DNA from 3 places in the Pseudoxanthomonas sp. G3 genome. Region 2 is predicted to be linked to each of the others. Evidence: predicted binding sites of a transcription regulator. Region 2 holds the regulator's gene; each other region holds the start of a gene.
What was found. Region 2 encodes HrcA, which represses chaperone genes, less so after heat shock. Its sites were predicted from a motif close to TTNGCACTCNNNNNNNNNGAGTGCNAA; they were not measured.

Region 1 (4,282 bases), 1.5 Mb from region 2:
GCGCCCCTCGCAGCCGATCCCAGCCTGCTCGTCGCGTACCACACGCTGGGTCTGCGCATGTTGGGTATCACCCATGTGTTGAACAACGACTTCGGCGATTCGTCCACCGACGCGAAGGGCGCCGAATGGGGTGGCCTGAGTCCGGCCGGCAAGGCGCTGGTCGCCGAGGCGAACCGGTTGGGCATTGTGCTGGACGCCTCCCACGCGAGCGATGCCGTGTTCGATCAGCTTCTCGCGCTCTCACGCGCGCCGATCGTCCTGTCGCATACGAGCGCCGACGCGGTGTTCGACCATCCGCGCAATATCGACGACGCGCGCATCCGGCGCCTGGCCGAGAAAGGTGGAGTGATCCACGTGAATGCGTTTGGCGGCTACCTCACCGATATACCCAAGCGCCCCGAGCGCGAAGCGGCGTTAAAGGCGCTCTCAGAGAAATTCGGGCCGGAAAGCCGGCTTTCCGTGGACGCCGCGCCCTCCTATCTGCGCGAGAGAAGAGCCATCGAGGCGCGCTATCCCGTAAAGCGAGCAACGTTCGAGGACTATATGGCGCATCTGCTCCACATCATCAAGATCGCGGGCGTGGATCACGTCGGCATCGGGGCGGACTGGGATGGGGGTGGCGGTGTCGTCGGGATGGAAGATGTCAGTGCGCTGCCGCTGATCACCCAGCGCCTGCTCGCTGCGGGTTACAGCGAAGACGACATCCGCAAGATCTGGGGTGGCAACCTGTTGAGAGTGCTGCGTGATGCCCGGGCGGTCGCAGCACCGAGCGCGGCTGACTGACCGCACGTCTGCATCCGCGCGTCGTGCCGACGCCCGGCACCGCGGCTATGTGATCGCGGACGTAAAGAGGTGGTGCCTGTCGTTTGACCGGGAGTTGGACTCATGGACGAATCGATCACGCCCCGTCGCTTCGTAGAGGCGCTGCCAGGTGACATCCCCCAACACTGGTTGCCAGGCAACGAGGTCGTTTCTTCGCTGCTGAATGCGTATACCGTGCTTGTGCCCGCGAACGAGGCTTTCTACATCCGGACGTTGAACGCCTGCCAGTCGCGGATCACGGATCCGGTGCTGCGTGCACGATGCCAGGCCTTCATCCGCCAGGAAGCGCAGCATGGGGTGGCGCACAAGCGTTACTGGGACAACCTTGATGCCCAAGGTTACGCGTACCGTGGCTTCGAGCGTGTCGTCGATCGCGCGATCTTCAGGACGATGGATCGCTGGGGCCCTGTGTGGTTGCGCGCATCGCTCGTCAGCTGCGTCGAACATATCAATGCTTATCTGGGTTACGAATTCCTGTCTCAAGCCATCCTCGCGGATGCCGATCCGCGGGTGCGCGATCTGATGGAGTGGCACTTCGCGGAAGAGATCGAACATCGCGCGGTGGCATTCGATCTGCTGCAGGCGGTCGCCCCGCGCTACGTCGTCCGCTTGGCGGGGGCACTGACGACGACGGTGCTGTTCTACCTGCTGATGACGGGGCTGGCCGTCGCGCTGCTGGCCCAGGATCGACTGCTGTGGCGTCGGGACACCCTCCGTCAGGCGGTCGCGCACTTCGGTGCCGGCCACAGAATGGGGAGTCGCACACTGAAGCATCTTTGGAACTACCTGCGACCCGGCTTCCATCCGGCGCAACTAGACGGCGATGCGCTCGCCGCGGGCGTCCTGGCCCGGCAGGTGGCGGCCCGTCCAGCGGTGATCGTCGCCATGGGTGACAAAGCTGAATGAATGCCCGCTGCCTGCGTGCCTGGTCTGCGGCGCCGCCCCTTGTCTTCGCTAAATAATTGAAACGAAATATAATTTTCTTGGCGTTTTGCTGCCGGATGATTGTTTGCATCAGTGGGACAAAGGGAACTTCCCATGCGGTTAGCAGTCGAACCCCCCGACTGCTAACATCCTTGCCCATGAGCCAGATGACCCCCACTACCGCCCTGGTCCCCAACAACCTCCCGATCCCCAGCGCCCTGGGTTCGCTCGACGCCTACATCAGCGCCGTGCACCAGATTCCCGTGCTGACGGTGGAAGACGAGCGCGAGCTTGCCAACCGTTACCGCGAGAACGAAGACCTCGATGCCGCGCGCGAGCTGGTGCATTCGCACCTGCGCTTCGTCGTGCACGTGGCGCGCGGCTACAACGGGTACGGCCTCCCGCTGGGCGACCTGATCCAGGAAGGCAACATCGGCCTGATGAAGGCGGTGAAGCGCTTCGACCCGGACATGGGCGTGCGCTTGGTGAGCTTCGCCGTGCACTGGATTCGTGCCGAGATGCACGAGTTCATCCTCAAGAACTGGCGCATCGTCAAGGTCGCCACGACCAAGGCGCAACGCAAGTTGTTCTTCAACCTGCGCAAGTCCAAGACCCGCCTGGGCTGGATGAATGCGGAAGAAGTCAGCGCGGTCGCCAAGGACCTCAATGTGTCCGAGCGCGAAGTGCTCGAGATGGAAGCGCGTCTGTCGGGCCGCGATATCGGCTTTGACGCCCCGTCCGACGAGGACGACGACCACGCGCCGCCGTCGCCGGCCAGCTACCTGGTCGCGCACGATGAGGACCCGTCGCAGGCCTACGAGCGCGCGGACAGCGAAGACAACCAACTCGAACTGCTGCGCGAAGGCTTGGCGGGCCTGGACGAGCGTTCGCGCGACATCATCAAGCGTCGCTGGCTGGACAGCGAAAGCAAGGTGACGCTGCAGGAGCTCGCGGACGAATACGGCATTTCCGCCGAGCGCGTGCGCCAGGTGGAAGCCAATGCGCTGAAGAAAATGAAGGCGTTGTTCGCTGCCTGACGCGGGCAGCCCACCATCACGCTGCACCCCGGAGGCCCCGCAAGGGGCCTCTTCCGTTTTCGCGGATGCGTCCGTCGTTGAAAGTGTGATCCACTACGCCGCGGTCCGGACCGGACGACGATACCAACAGGAGTAGGGCATGCGGTGGGGGAGACAGGAGCGTTGGATCGTGGGCATGGCGTGGCTCATCGTCGGCACGCTTACCATGGCGGCAGCACACGCCGCGGCGGGTGGCGCAGACGAGGCGAAGGCATCCGACGCACAGGGGCGCATCACCTTCGGCATCGACCGCGAGGAATACGACGCGCAGGCGCGTGCAGCGATGCAGGTGGACCCGGTCGTGGCCAAGCATCTTGGGGCGATCCGCAGCGTGACGCTGGATGAAGCGGCAAGCATGGACGAACCTGGCCCCGACGTACTGGTGTTCGACGTGGAAGGCAGCCGCGGCAAGGGTCGCGTCACCGCCCGCTTCATCACGGTCAGTCCTACCGAAGAAGTGCTCGGCCCCGGCATGTTGGTGATGGCCGACGGGACCGAGCATGCCATCGAGGGCAATGCCGAGGTCTTGGCCGCGGAAGCCGGCCATGATCATGGCCAAGACGACGAGGCGATGCTTCAGGAAGGCAAGGACATCTTCACCCGTCAGGCGCGCGAGGCCGCGCAGCGGTATCCACTGGTGCAGCAGCACATCGGCCAGATCGAGACCTTCGTGCTGGACGCCGAGGCGACCGGCGCGGCGTTGGGCATGAACACGTTCGTGTTCGACCTTGCGGGCAGCAAGGGGCGCGGAACGCTGGAAGCGGATTTCATCACCGTCAGCGCCGAGACCGAACGCCTGGGCAAGGGCGTGCTGACCCTGCAGGACGGACGCCGCCTGCCGTTCGAGGGTGAGCCGCGCAGCGCGGACGAATCCGATGAGGACACGGAATCTTTGTTCGGCGGCATGCAGGACAACATCTTCACCCGCCAGGCGCGCGTCGCCGCGCAGCGCTATCCGTTGGTGCAGCAGCATATCGGCACGTTGTCGACGTTCGAACTCGACTTGGCCGCAAGCGCTGAAGCCGAAGGGGCGGACGAATTCGTCTTCGCGGTCGCGGGCGACAAGGGCCGCGGTCGCCTGCAGGCGGCATTCATCACCGTCGATGCGGACACCGAGCGAATGGGCAAGGGCGTGCTGACGCTGGACGATGGTCGCGAGCTCCCCTTTGCAGGCGAAGCGCCATTCCCGGGCGAAGGCAATCACGACACCGAAACTGAAACCGCCGACGCGGCCGAGATTCCCGAAACCTTCGCGCGGCAGGACGGCATTTTCGTCCTGCAGGCCAACGCCGCCATGCAGGTGCATCCGGTGGTGAGGCGCTACATCGGCGACATCCGCGAAGCGGCGTTCGATCGCGAGGCGTCATGGGCGGCCGAAGGCGAGCGCTACATTTTCGACCTGAAGGGCAGCAAGGGCGCCGGTCGACTCGAGGCCGAGTTCATCACCGTCGACGCCGATA
Region 2 (4,282 bases):
CCGATGCCGGTGTCGACTTCATCGAAGACCATCGTGGGCACGGCATCCAATCCCAGCGCAGCCACTTCGATAGCGAGCGAGATGCGGGCGAGCTCGCCGCCCGAGGCGACCTTGCGCAGCGGCCGCGGGGGCTGGCCAGCGTTCGCCGAGACCAGGAATTCCGTGCGCTCGGCGCCTGACGGGTCGGGGCGCTCGGCCTCGTGCGCCTCGAGCGCCACTTCGAAACGGCCGCCGCCCATGCCCAGTTCGGCGATCAGCGCGGTGGTGGTCTCGCCCAACGACCTGGCGGCCCGCTGGCGCGTGCGGCTCAACGCATCGGCCGCATCACGCCAGCGCTGGCGCGCGGCCTCGATCTCGTCGTTGAGCTTGAGCAGGCGTTCGCCCGCGCCGCGCAGCGAGTCGAGTTCTGCGGCGAGCCGATCATGCTGGTCCTGCAGGCCGTCCAGTGGTACGCGGTGCTTGCGGGCGAGGTCGTGGACGCGTGCCAGGCGGCGTTCGAGTTCCTCGAACTGGCCCGGATCGGCCTCCAGGTCGTCGCGGACCTGGCCGAGCAACCCCAAGGCTTCCTCGATCTGGATGGCGGCACCTTCCAGCATGCCGTCCACGTCCCTGAGGCGCGGTTCGTGCTCGATCTGGCGGGCGAGATCGGCCCGGGTATGCTGCAGTTGCCGGCTCAGGGAAGGCGCCTCCTCGCCCGACAGGCTCACCAGCGCCGCATCGCAGGCGGCGATCAGGCTGGCCGCGTGCGCCTGCCGGCGATGGCCTGCGACCAACGCCTCGAGGGCGGCGGGCGCGAGGTCCTCGCGCTGCAGTTCTGCCAGCTGATGCTCCAGGTAATTGATCCGGTCGGACACGTCGCCTTGGCCGGAGAGCTGGTCGCGTTCGCCGAGCAGGGCACTCCACTGGCGCGCGGCGTCACGCACGGCGCGGGCTTCGGCCTGGTTGCCTGCGTAGGCATCCAGCAGTTCCAACTGGCTGTGACGGGCAAGCAGGGCCTGGTGCTCGTGCTGGCCATGGATCTCGACCAGCCGGCCGGCCAGGTCGCCCAGCTGCGAGAGGGTCACGCTGCGGCCGTTGATCCACGCGCGCGAGCCTCCGTCAGCGCGGATGACCCGGCGCAGCTGGCACTGGCCGTCGTCGTCCAGTTCGTGCTCGGCCAGCCAAGCCAGCGCGGGCGAGCCGGGGGACGGCTGGAATTCGGCGGACAACTCGGCGCGTTCGGCGCCGTGGCGGACCACGCCGCTGTCGGCGCGCAGGCCGGACAGGAAGCCCAGCGCATCCACCAGCAGCGACTTGCCTGCACCGGTTTCGCCCGAAATGACGGTCATGCCCTCGCCGAACTCCAGTTCGGCGGAGCGGACGACGGCAAAATCCTTGATCGCAAGATGGGTCAGCATGGCGATAGTGTAGGGCCGGGCGATGTCGGTTCGAAGGCGCGCGATGCTCGCCGCCCCGCGTCGCACGTGTCGAGACGGTTCAGCGCCGGACCCTTGCAGGCGCCGCGGCGTTGGCGCTATCTATGCGTCATGTCTTCGCCGTCGCCGTCGCCGCCGCTGGATCCCCGGGCCCGCCACCTGCTGCGCACGCTGATATCGCGCTACATCCGCGATGGCGAACCGGTGGGTTCCCAGACCCTGGCCCGGCATGCGGGGCTGGAGGTCAGCCCGGCCACCATCCGCAACATCCTGGCCGAGCTGGAGGAAGTCGGCCTGCTCAGTTCGCCCCATACCTCGGCCGGGCGGATTCCGACGGCGCAGGGGTACCGGGTGTTCGTCGACAGCCTGGTGCAGGTGAAGTCGCTGGGCGAAGGCGAGGTCGCAAGGCTGCGTTCGGAGTTGCCCAGCGGTGCGGGCACCCAGGCCCTGCTGGGCAACGCGTCGGAACTGCTGTCGGCGATGACCCATTTCGTCGGCGTAGTCAGCGTGCCCCGGCGCGAGCAATTCGCCTTCCGCTACATCGACTTCGTCCCGCTGGACGGCAAGCGGGTGATGGCAATCCTGGTGTTCGCTGACAACGACGTCCAGAACCGGGTCATCGAAACCCGGCGTCCGTACGAGCGCTCCGAACTGGAGCGGGTGTCCAACTACTTGAATGCCCATTTCGCCGGCCGGTCGTTGGCGGACATCCGCGCGACCCTCCTGCGCGACCTACGCACCGCCCAGACCGAGATGGAGGGGCTGCTGGCCGAGTCCATCGAGTTGGCCGAGCAGGCGCTCACGCCGCCGAACGACGACGTGGTGCTGGCTGGGCAGACCCGCCTGATGGGGGTGCAGGAACTGTCCGACCTGGAGCGGTTGCGCGACCTGTTCGAAGCGTTTGCCCGCAAGCGCGAAATCCTGCAATTGCTGGAGCGTACGATCCGCGCGCCGGGCGTGCGCATCTTCATCGGCGAGGATACCGGCCTCGCCCCCCACGACGGCGTGTCGGTGGTGACCGCGCCGTATATGGCGGGGGGACAGGTACTGGGCGTACTGGGGGTGATCGGACCTACGCGGATGGCCTACGACCGGGTGATTCCGGTGGTGCAGGCGGCCGCCGATGTCCTGGGCGCCGCCTTGAATCCTGAAACGCCGGCCCCATAGGTTCCCGGTTGGGCGGCTGGACCCGCCGCCAGGGAACCGAGATGAACGAACCGCACGAACACGACGCCACGCCGGGCCACGCGCCCGAATCCCCAGATACCGACGCCGCCCTGCTGGCCGAGCTGGAAACCCTGCGCAACGAGCTGGACCAGTTGCGCGCGACCACGCTGCTGGAGCGTGCCGACCTGGAGAACCAGCGCAAGCGCGTGGCGCGCGACATCGAGCAGGCCCGCAAGTTCGCCAACGAGCGCCTGCTGGGCGACCTGCTGCCTGTATTCGACAGCCTGGATGCCGGCCTCGCGGCCGCGGGGACCGAACCCAGCCCGCTCAAGGACGGGCTGGAACTGACCTTCAAGCAGTTGCTGAAGGTGGCCGGCGACAACGGCCTGACCCTGCTGGACCCCACCGGCGAAGCGTTCAACCCCGAACACCACCAGGCCATCAGCCAGACCGACGCGCCCGGCGCGGCGCCCGGCAGTGTGGTGCAGGTGTTCCAGAAGGGCTATGTGCTCAACGGCCGCCTGCTGCGCCCGGCCCTCGTGGTCGTGGCCAAGCACGACTGAACGCCTGCGCGGTGGCGCTTGAACGGCGCCATCGCACCCCTATATCGGGACCATCCATCCGGCCGATCGCCGGGACCAACATCAGCATTTGCTAGGGAGCGAGATCCATCATGGGCAAGATCATCGGCATCGACCTGGGCACGACGAACTCGTGCGTGGCGATCATGGACGGCGGCAAGGCCCGCGTCATCGAAAACTCGGAAGGCGACCGCACCACGCCGTCCATCGTCGCCTACACCAAGGACGGCGAAGTACTGGTTGGCGCCTCGGCCAAGCGCCAGGCCGTGACCAATCCGAAGAACACCTTCTACGCGGTGAAGCGCCTGATCGGCCGCAAGTTCACCGACGCTGAAGTGAAGAAGGACCTGGACCTGGTGCCCTACGGCATCGTCGCCCACGACAACGGCGACGCCTGGGTGCAGACCAGCGACGGCAAGAAGATGGCGCCGCAGGAAATCTCCGCGCGCGTGCTGGAGAAGATGAAGAAGACGGCCGAAGCCTTCCTGGGCGAGACCGTCACCGAAGCCGTCATCACCGTGCCGGCCTACTTCAACGACAGCCAGCGCCAGGCCACCAAGGACGCCGGCAAGATCGCCGGCCTGGACGTCAAGCGCATCATCAACGAGCCCACCGCGGCCGCGCTGGCCTATGGCCTGGACAAGGGCGAGGGCGGGGCGGACCGCAAGATCGTCGTCTATGACCTGGGCGGCGGTACGTTCGACGTGTCGATCATCGAGATCGCCAACGTCGACGGCGAGAAGCAGTTCGAAGTGCTGGCGACCAACGGCGACACCTTCCTGGGTGGCGAGGACTTCGACAAGCGCGTCATCGACTACCTCGTCGAGGAGTTCCAGAAGGACCAGGGCATCGACCTGCGCAAGGACCCGCTGGCGCTGCAGCGCCTGAAGGACGCGGCCGAGCGCGCGAAGATCGAGCTCTCCAGCTCGCAGCAGACCGAAGTGAACCTGCCGTACGTCACCGCCGACGCCTCGGGCCCGAAGCACCTCAACATCAAGCTCACCCGCGCCAAGCTGGAAGCGCTGGTCGAGGACCTGGTGAAGAAGACCATCGAGCCGTGCCGTATCGCGCTGAACGATGCGGGCCTGCGCGCCAGCGACATCGGCGAGGTGATCCTGG
Region 3 (4,282 bases), 1.6 Mb from region 2:
AGGGTGCCGATGCTCTGCAGCGCGCGGATCAGCGCGACGCCACCGCCCGGGACCACGCCTTCTTCCACCGCCGCACGCGTGGCGTGCAGGGCGTCTTCGACGCGGGCCTTCTTTTCCTTCATTTCGATTTCGGTCGAGGCACCGACCTTGATCACGGCCACACCGCCGGCCAGCTTGGCCACGCGTTCCTGCAGCTTCTCGCGGTCGTAGTCCGAAGAGGTCTCTTCGATCTGCGCCTTGATCTGCTTGATGCGCGACTGGATGCGCTCGGCATCGCCGGCGCCGTCGATGATGGTGGTGTTCTCCTTCGAGACCACGACCTTCTTCGCACGGCCCAGGTCGTTGATGGTGGCCTTCTCCAGTTGCAGGCCGACTTCCTCGGAGATCACCGTGCCGTTGGTCAGCGTGGCGATGTCTTCCAGGATGGCCTTGCGGCGGTCACCGAAGCCCGGCGCCTTGACGGCGGCGACCTTGACGATGCCGCGGATGGTGTTGACCACCAGTGTGGCGAGGGCTTCGCCTTCCACTTCCTCGGCCACGATCAGCAGCGGCTTGCCGGCCTTGGCGACGCCTTCCAGCACCGGCAGCAATTCGCGGACGTTGGAGACCTTCTTGTCGTGGATCAGGATGAAGGGGTCGTCGAATTCGACCTGCTGCGACTGCTGGTTGTTGATGAAGTACGGCGACAGGTAGCCGCGGTCGAACTGCATGCCCTCGACGACGTCGAGTTCGTTCTCCAGGCCCGAGCCTTCTTCAACGGTGATCACGCCTTCCTTGCCGACCTTCTTCATGGCCTCGGCGATGATGTCGCCGATGTTGCTGTCGGAGTTGGCCGAGATCGTGCCGACCTGGGCGATCGCCTTGTCGTCGGCGGTGGGCTTGGACAGCTTCTTCAGCTCTTCGACGGCGGCCTTCACGGCCTGGTCGATGCCGCGCTTGAGGTCCATCGGGTTCATGCCGGCGGCGACGGCCTTGGAGCCTTCGCGGATGAACGCCTGCGCCAGCACGGTGGCGGTGGTGGTGCCGTCACCGGCGTTGTCGGAGGTCTTGGACGCGACTTCCTTGACCATCTGCGCGCCCATGTTCTCGAACTTGTCGGCCAGTTCGATTTCCTTGGCGACGGACACGCCGTCCTTGGTGATGGTCGGGGCGCCGAAGCTCTTCTCGAGCACGACGTTGCGGCCCTTCGGGCCGAGGGTTGCCTTGACGGCATTGGCGAGGATGTTCACGCCGCGCACCATGCGCGTACGGGCGTCTTCACCGAAACGGATATCTTTGGCAGCCATTGTAAAAACTCCGGGATTCGAGATTGGAGATGCGGGATTCGAGGGAAAGCGGGACTTCGGGAGAGATCGGGCGCGTGCAGCGATGTCGCTGTTGCGAATCCCGAATCTCGTATGCCGAATCCCGCCTCGGCGTCAGCCGAGGATCGCGAGAACGTCGTCTTCCTTGATGATCTTGTACTCGACGCCGTCCTGCTTGTAGGCCGAACCCGAGTACTGGCCGTAGATCACCTTGTCGCCGACCTTGACCTTCGGGGCGCGCACGCCACCGGTGGCCTCGACGAACTTGCCTTCGCCGACGGCGATGACTTCACCCTTGGTGGGCTTTTCCTTGGCGGCGTCGGGGATGATGATGCCGCCGAGCGAGGTCTCTTCGGCTTCGATCGGCTTGACCACCACGCGGTCGTACAGCGGCTTGATGTTGCTCATGTCAATCCTCTTAAGTGATTGATTGGACTAGGAAAGGGGCGGCGATGTTAGCAGTCTCCTGCAGAGAGTGCCAACGTCGCGGACGCAAAAACCCGGCAAGGCCGGATGCCGTCCGATGTTGGGTGGGCACCCGCGCCTTTCAAGGGCCGGGGCGAAAAAATTTTCAGCCCGGCCGGAACGGACGGGTCTGCGATAATCGCCCGCCCATGCCTGTCTTCCTGATCCTGTCGACCTGCCCGGACGCCGACACCGCCCAGCGGCTGTCGCGGATCCTGGTGGAGGAACGCCTGGCCGCCTGCGTCAGCCTGTTGCCGGGCGTGACCTCGACCTACCGCTGGCAGGGCCAGGTGGAGCAGGCCACCGAGGTCCAGTTGCTGGCCAAGACCTCCGCCGACCGGCGCGAAGCCCTGATGGCCCGGCTCGCCGAGCTGCATCCGTATGAACTGCCGGAGATCCTGGCGGTCGAAACCGCCGGCCTGCCCGCCTACCTGGACTGGGTCGTCGTGGAAACCCGGGCCGAGGCCCGCCCCGAGTGAGCCGATGATCCCGATCCGTACCCTGTTCGCCCGTCTGCTGCTGCCCCTGGGCGTGCTGGTGGCGCCCGCCGCCTCCGCCGCGATCACCCAGGACGATCTGCTGCCGGTGGACGACGCCTTCGTGCTGACGGCCAGCGCGCCGACGCGCGACCGCATCGAGGTGCGCTGGAAGATCACCGAGGGTTATTACCTGTACCGGCACCGGACCGGCGTGGAGGCCGATCCGGGCTTCGCGGCGCAGCCGCTGCAGCTGCCGAAGGGCAAGGCCTATCGCGACGAGTTCTTCGGTGATGTGGAGACCTATCGCGGCGAACTGGTCGCCACCTTGCCCGGCCGTCCGGCGCCGGGCACCGACAGCGTCAGCCTGAAGATCAAATACCAGGGCTGCGCGGATGCCGGCATCTGCTACCCACCGCAGACGCGCACGCTGAAAGTTTCGCTGCCTCCCGCCGCGGACGAAGCCTTCGTCCCGCTGGGCGCGGGGGCGACCCGGGGCGGCCTGCTGGGGCAGAAGGCGCAGCCCGGCGTCGACGCGTTGCCGCTGCCGGAAGAACAGGCGTTCGCGTTCGAGGCAATCGCGTTCAACGGCAACGAACTGCTGCTGCGCTTCACCCCGGCGCGCGGCTACTACGTCTACCGCGACCGCACCTCGATGGCATTGGAAGGCGCGCAGGGCGTATCGCTGCAGGCGCCGCGCTGGCCGAAAGGCAAGGCGCACCGCGACGAGCATTTCGGCGACGTCACCGTCTACTTCGATCAGGCCGAAGTGCCGGTGCCGCTGAAACGCGACACCGCCCAGGCCGTGACGGCGACGTTGCGGGTGACCTTCCAGGGCTGCCAGACCGACGGCATCTGCTACCCGCCGATGACGCGCCGGGTGAAGCTCGCGATCCCCGCCGGTACGGTGACGCCGACGGATGCGCCGGTGACGGAAGCGCCCGCCACGGTGGCGCCGGTGGCCACGCCGGCCGAGGTTCCAACGACGGCGCCCACGTCGCCCGTGCGCGGCGACGGTGCGACCACCGACATCGCGCGCACGCAGCCGCCGAAGAACGTACTTGCACGCAGCAGTGCGTACGGCTACGGCTCCATGTCGCTGCTGACGGCGTTCGCCTTCGCGCTGCTGGGTGGCCTGGTGCTCAACCTGATGCCGTGCGTGTTGCCGATCCTGTCGCTGAAAGCGCTGTCGCTGGCCGAGAGCGGCCGCGGTGGCAACGATGCTCGCCGGCGCGCACTCTGGTACACGGCTGGCGTGCTGGTCAGCTTCATCACGGTGGGCGCGATCGCGATCGCGCTGCGCTATGCGGGCCAGGCGCTGGGCTGGGGCTTCCAACTGCAGCAGCCGTGGGTGGTGGGCGTGCTCGCCTACGTCATGTTCGCCGTGGGCCTGAGCCTGTCGGGCGTGTTCAGCGTCGGCCATCGCCTTGCAGGTGCCGGCCACGGCCTTGCAACGCGCAGCGGCCCGGCCGGCGACTTCTTTACCGGCGTCCTCGCCGTCGTCGTCGCCAGTCCGTGCACCGCGCCGTTCATGGGCGTCGCGCTGGCCTACGCCTTCACCGCGCCGGGCGTGCAGGGCCTGCTGGTCTTCGCGATGCTCGGCCTGGGCCTGGCGCTGCCGTTCCTGCTGATCGGCTTCGTGCCGGCGCTGGCCAATCGCTTGCCACGCCCGGGCGCGTGGATGGACACGCTCAAACAGGTGCTCGCGTTCCCCATGTACCTCACCGCGGCGTGGCTGCTGTGGGTGTTGGGCAACCAGCGCGGCGTCGACGCGATCGGCCTCGCGCTCGCCGGCCTGGTTGTGTTGACGCTGGGCCTGTGGTGGTGGCAGCGCCTGCGCTTGCGCACGGCCCCGCTGCAGCGCGTGCTGGCCGTGCTGCTGGTGGCGGCGTCGGTGGTGCCGTTGGTGGTCGCGCATCGCCTGCCGAAGCAGTCCGCGATCACGACGCGGGGCGCGGACCACGTCGCCTACTCCGCCGAAGCGCTGGGCACGCTGCGTGCCGAGGGGCGCATCGTCTTCGTCGACATGACGGCGGA

Region 1: the regulator HrcA is predicted to act here: its motif matches at 1,867-1,893, upstream of rpoH (RNA polymerase sigma factor RpoH).
Region 3: the regulator HrcA is predicted to act here: its motif matches at 1,760-1,786, upstream of AC23D6_RS17080 (co-chaperone GroES).

Annotation. Positions count from the first base shown of each region.
Region 1 covers NZ_CM172805.1:368,424-372,705, forward strand. The annotation lists gene AC23D6_RS01710 (dipeptidase) at 1-783, shown strand, start outside; gene AC23D6_RS01715 (metal-dependent hydrolase) at 886-1,728, shown strand; gene rpoH (RNA polymerase sigma factor RpoH) at 1,905-2,783, shown strand; gene AC23D6_RS01725 (hypothetical protein) at 2,959-4,282, shown strand, end outside.
Region 2 covers NZ_CM172805.1:1,903,903-1,908,184, forward strand. The annotation lists gene recN (DNA repair protein RecN) at 1-1,397, opposite strand, end outside; gene hrcA (heat-inducible transcriptional repressor HrcA) at 1,527-2,582, shown strand; gene grpE (nucleotide exchange factor GrpE) at 2,624-3,145, shown strand; gene dnaK (molecular chaperone DnaK) at 3,256-4,282, shown strand, end outside.
Region 3 covers NZ_CM172805.1:3,544,020-3,548,301, forward strand. The annotation lists gene groL (chaperonin GroEL) at 1-1,286, opposite strand, end outside; gene AC23D6_RS17080 (co-chaperone GroES) at 1,419-1,712, opposite strand; gene cutA (divalent-cation tolerance protein CutA) at 1,919-2,248, shown strand; gene AC23D6_RS17090 (protein-disulfide reductase DsbD family protein) at 2,253-4,282, shown strand, end outside.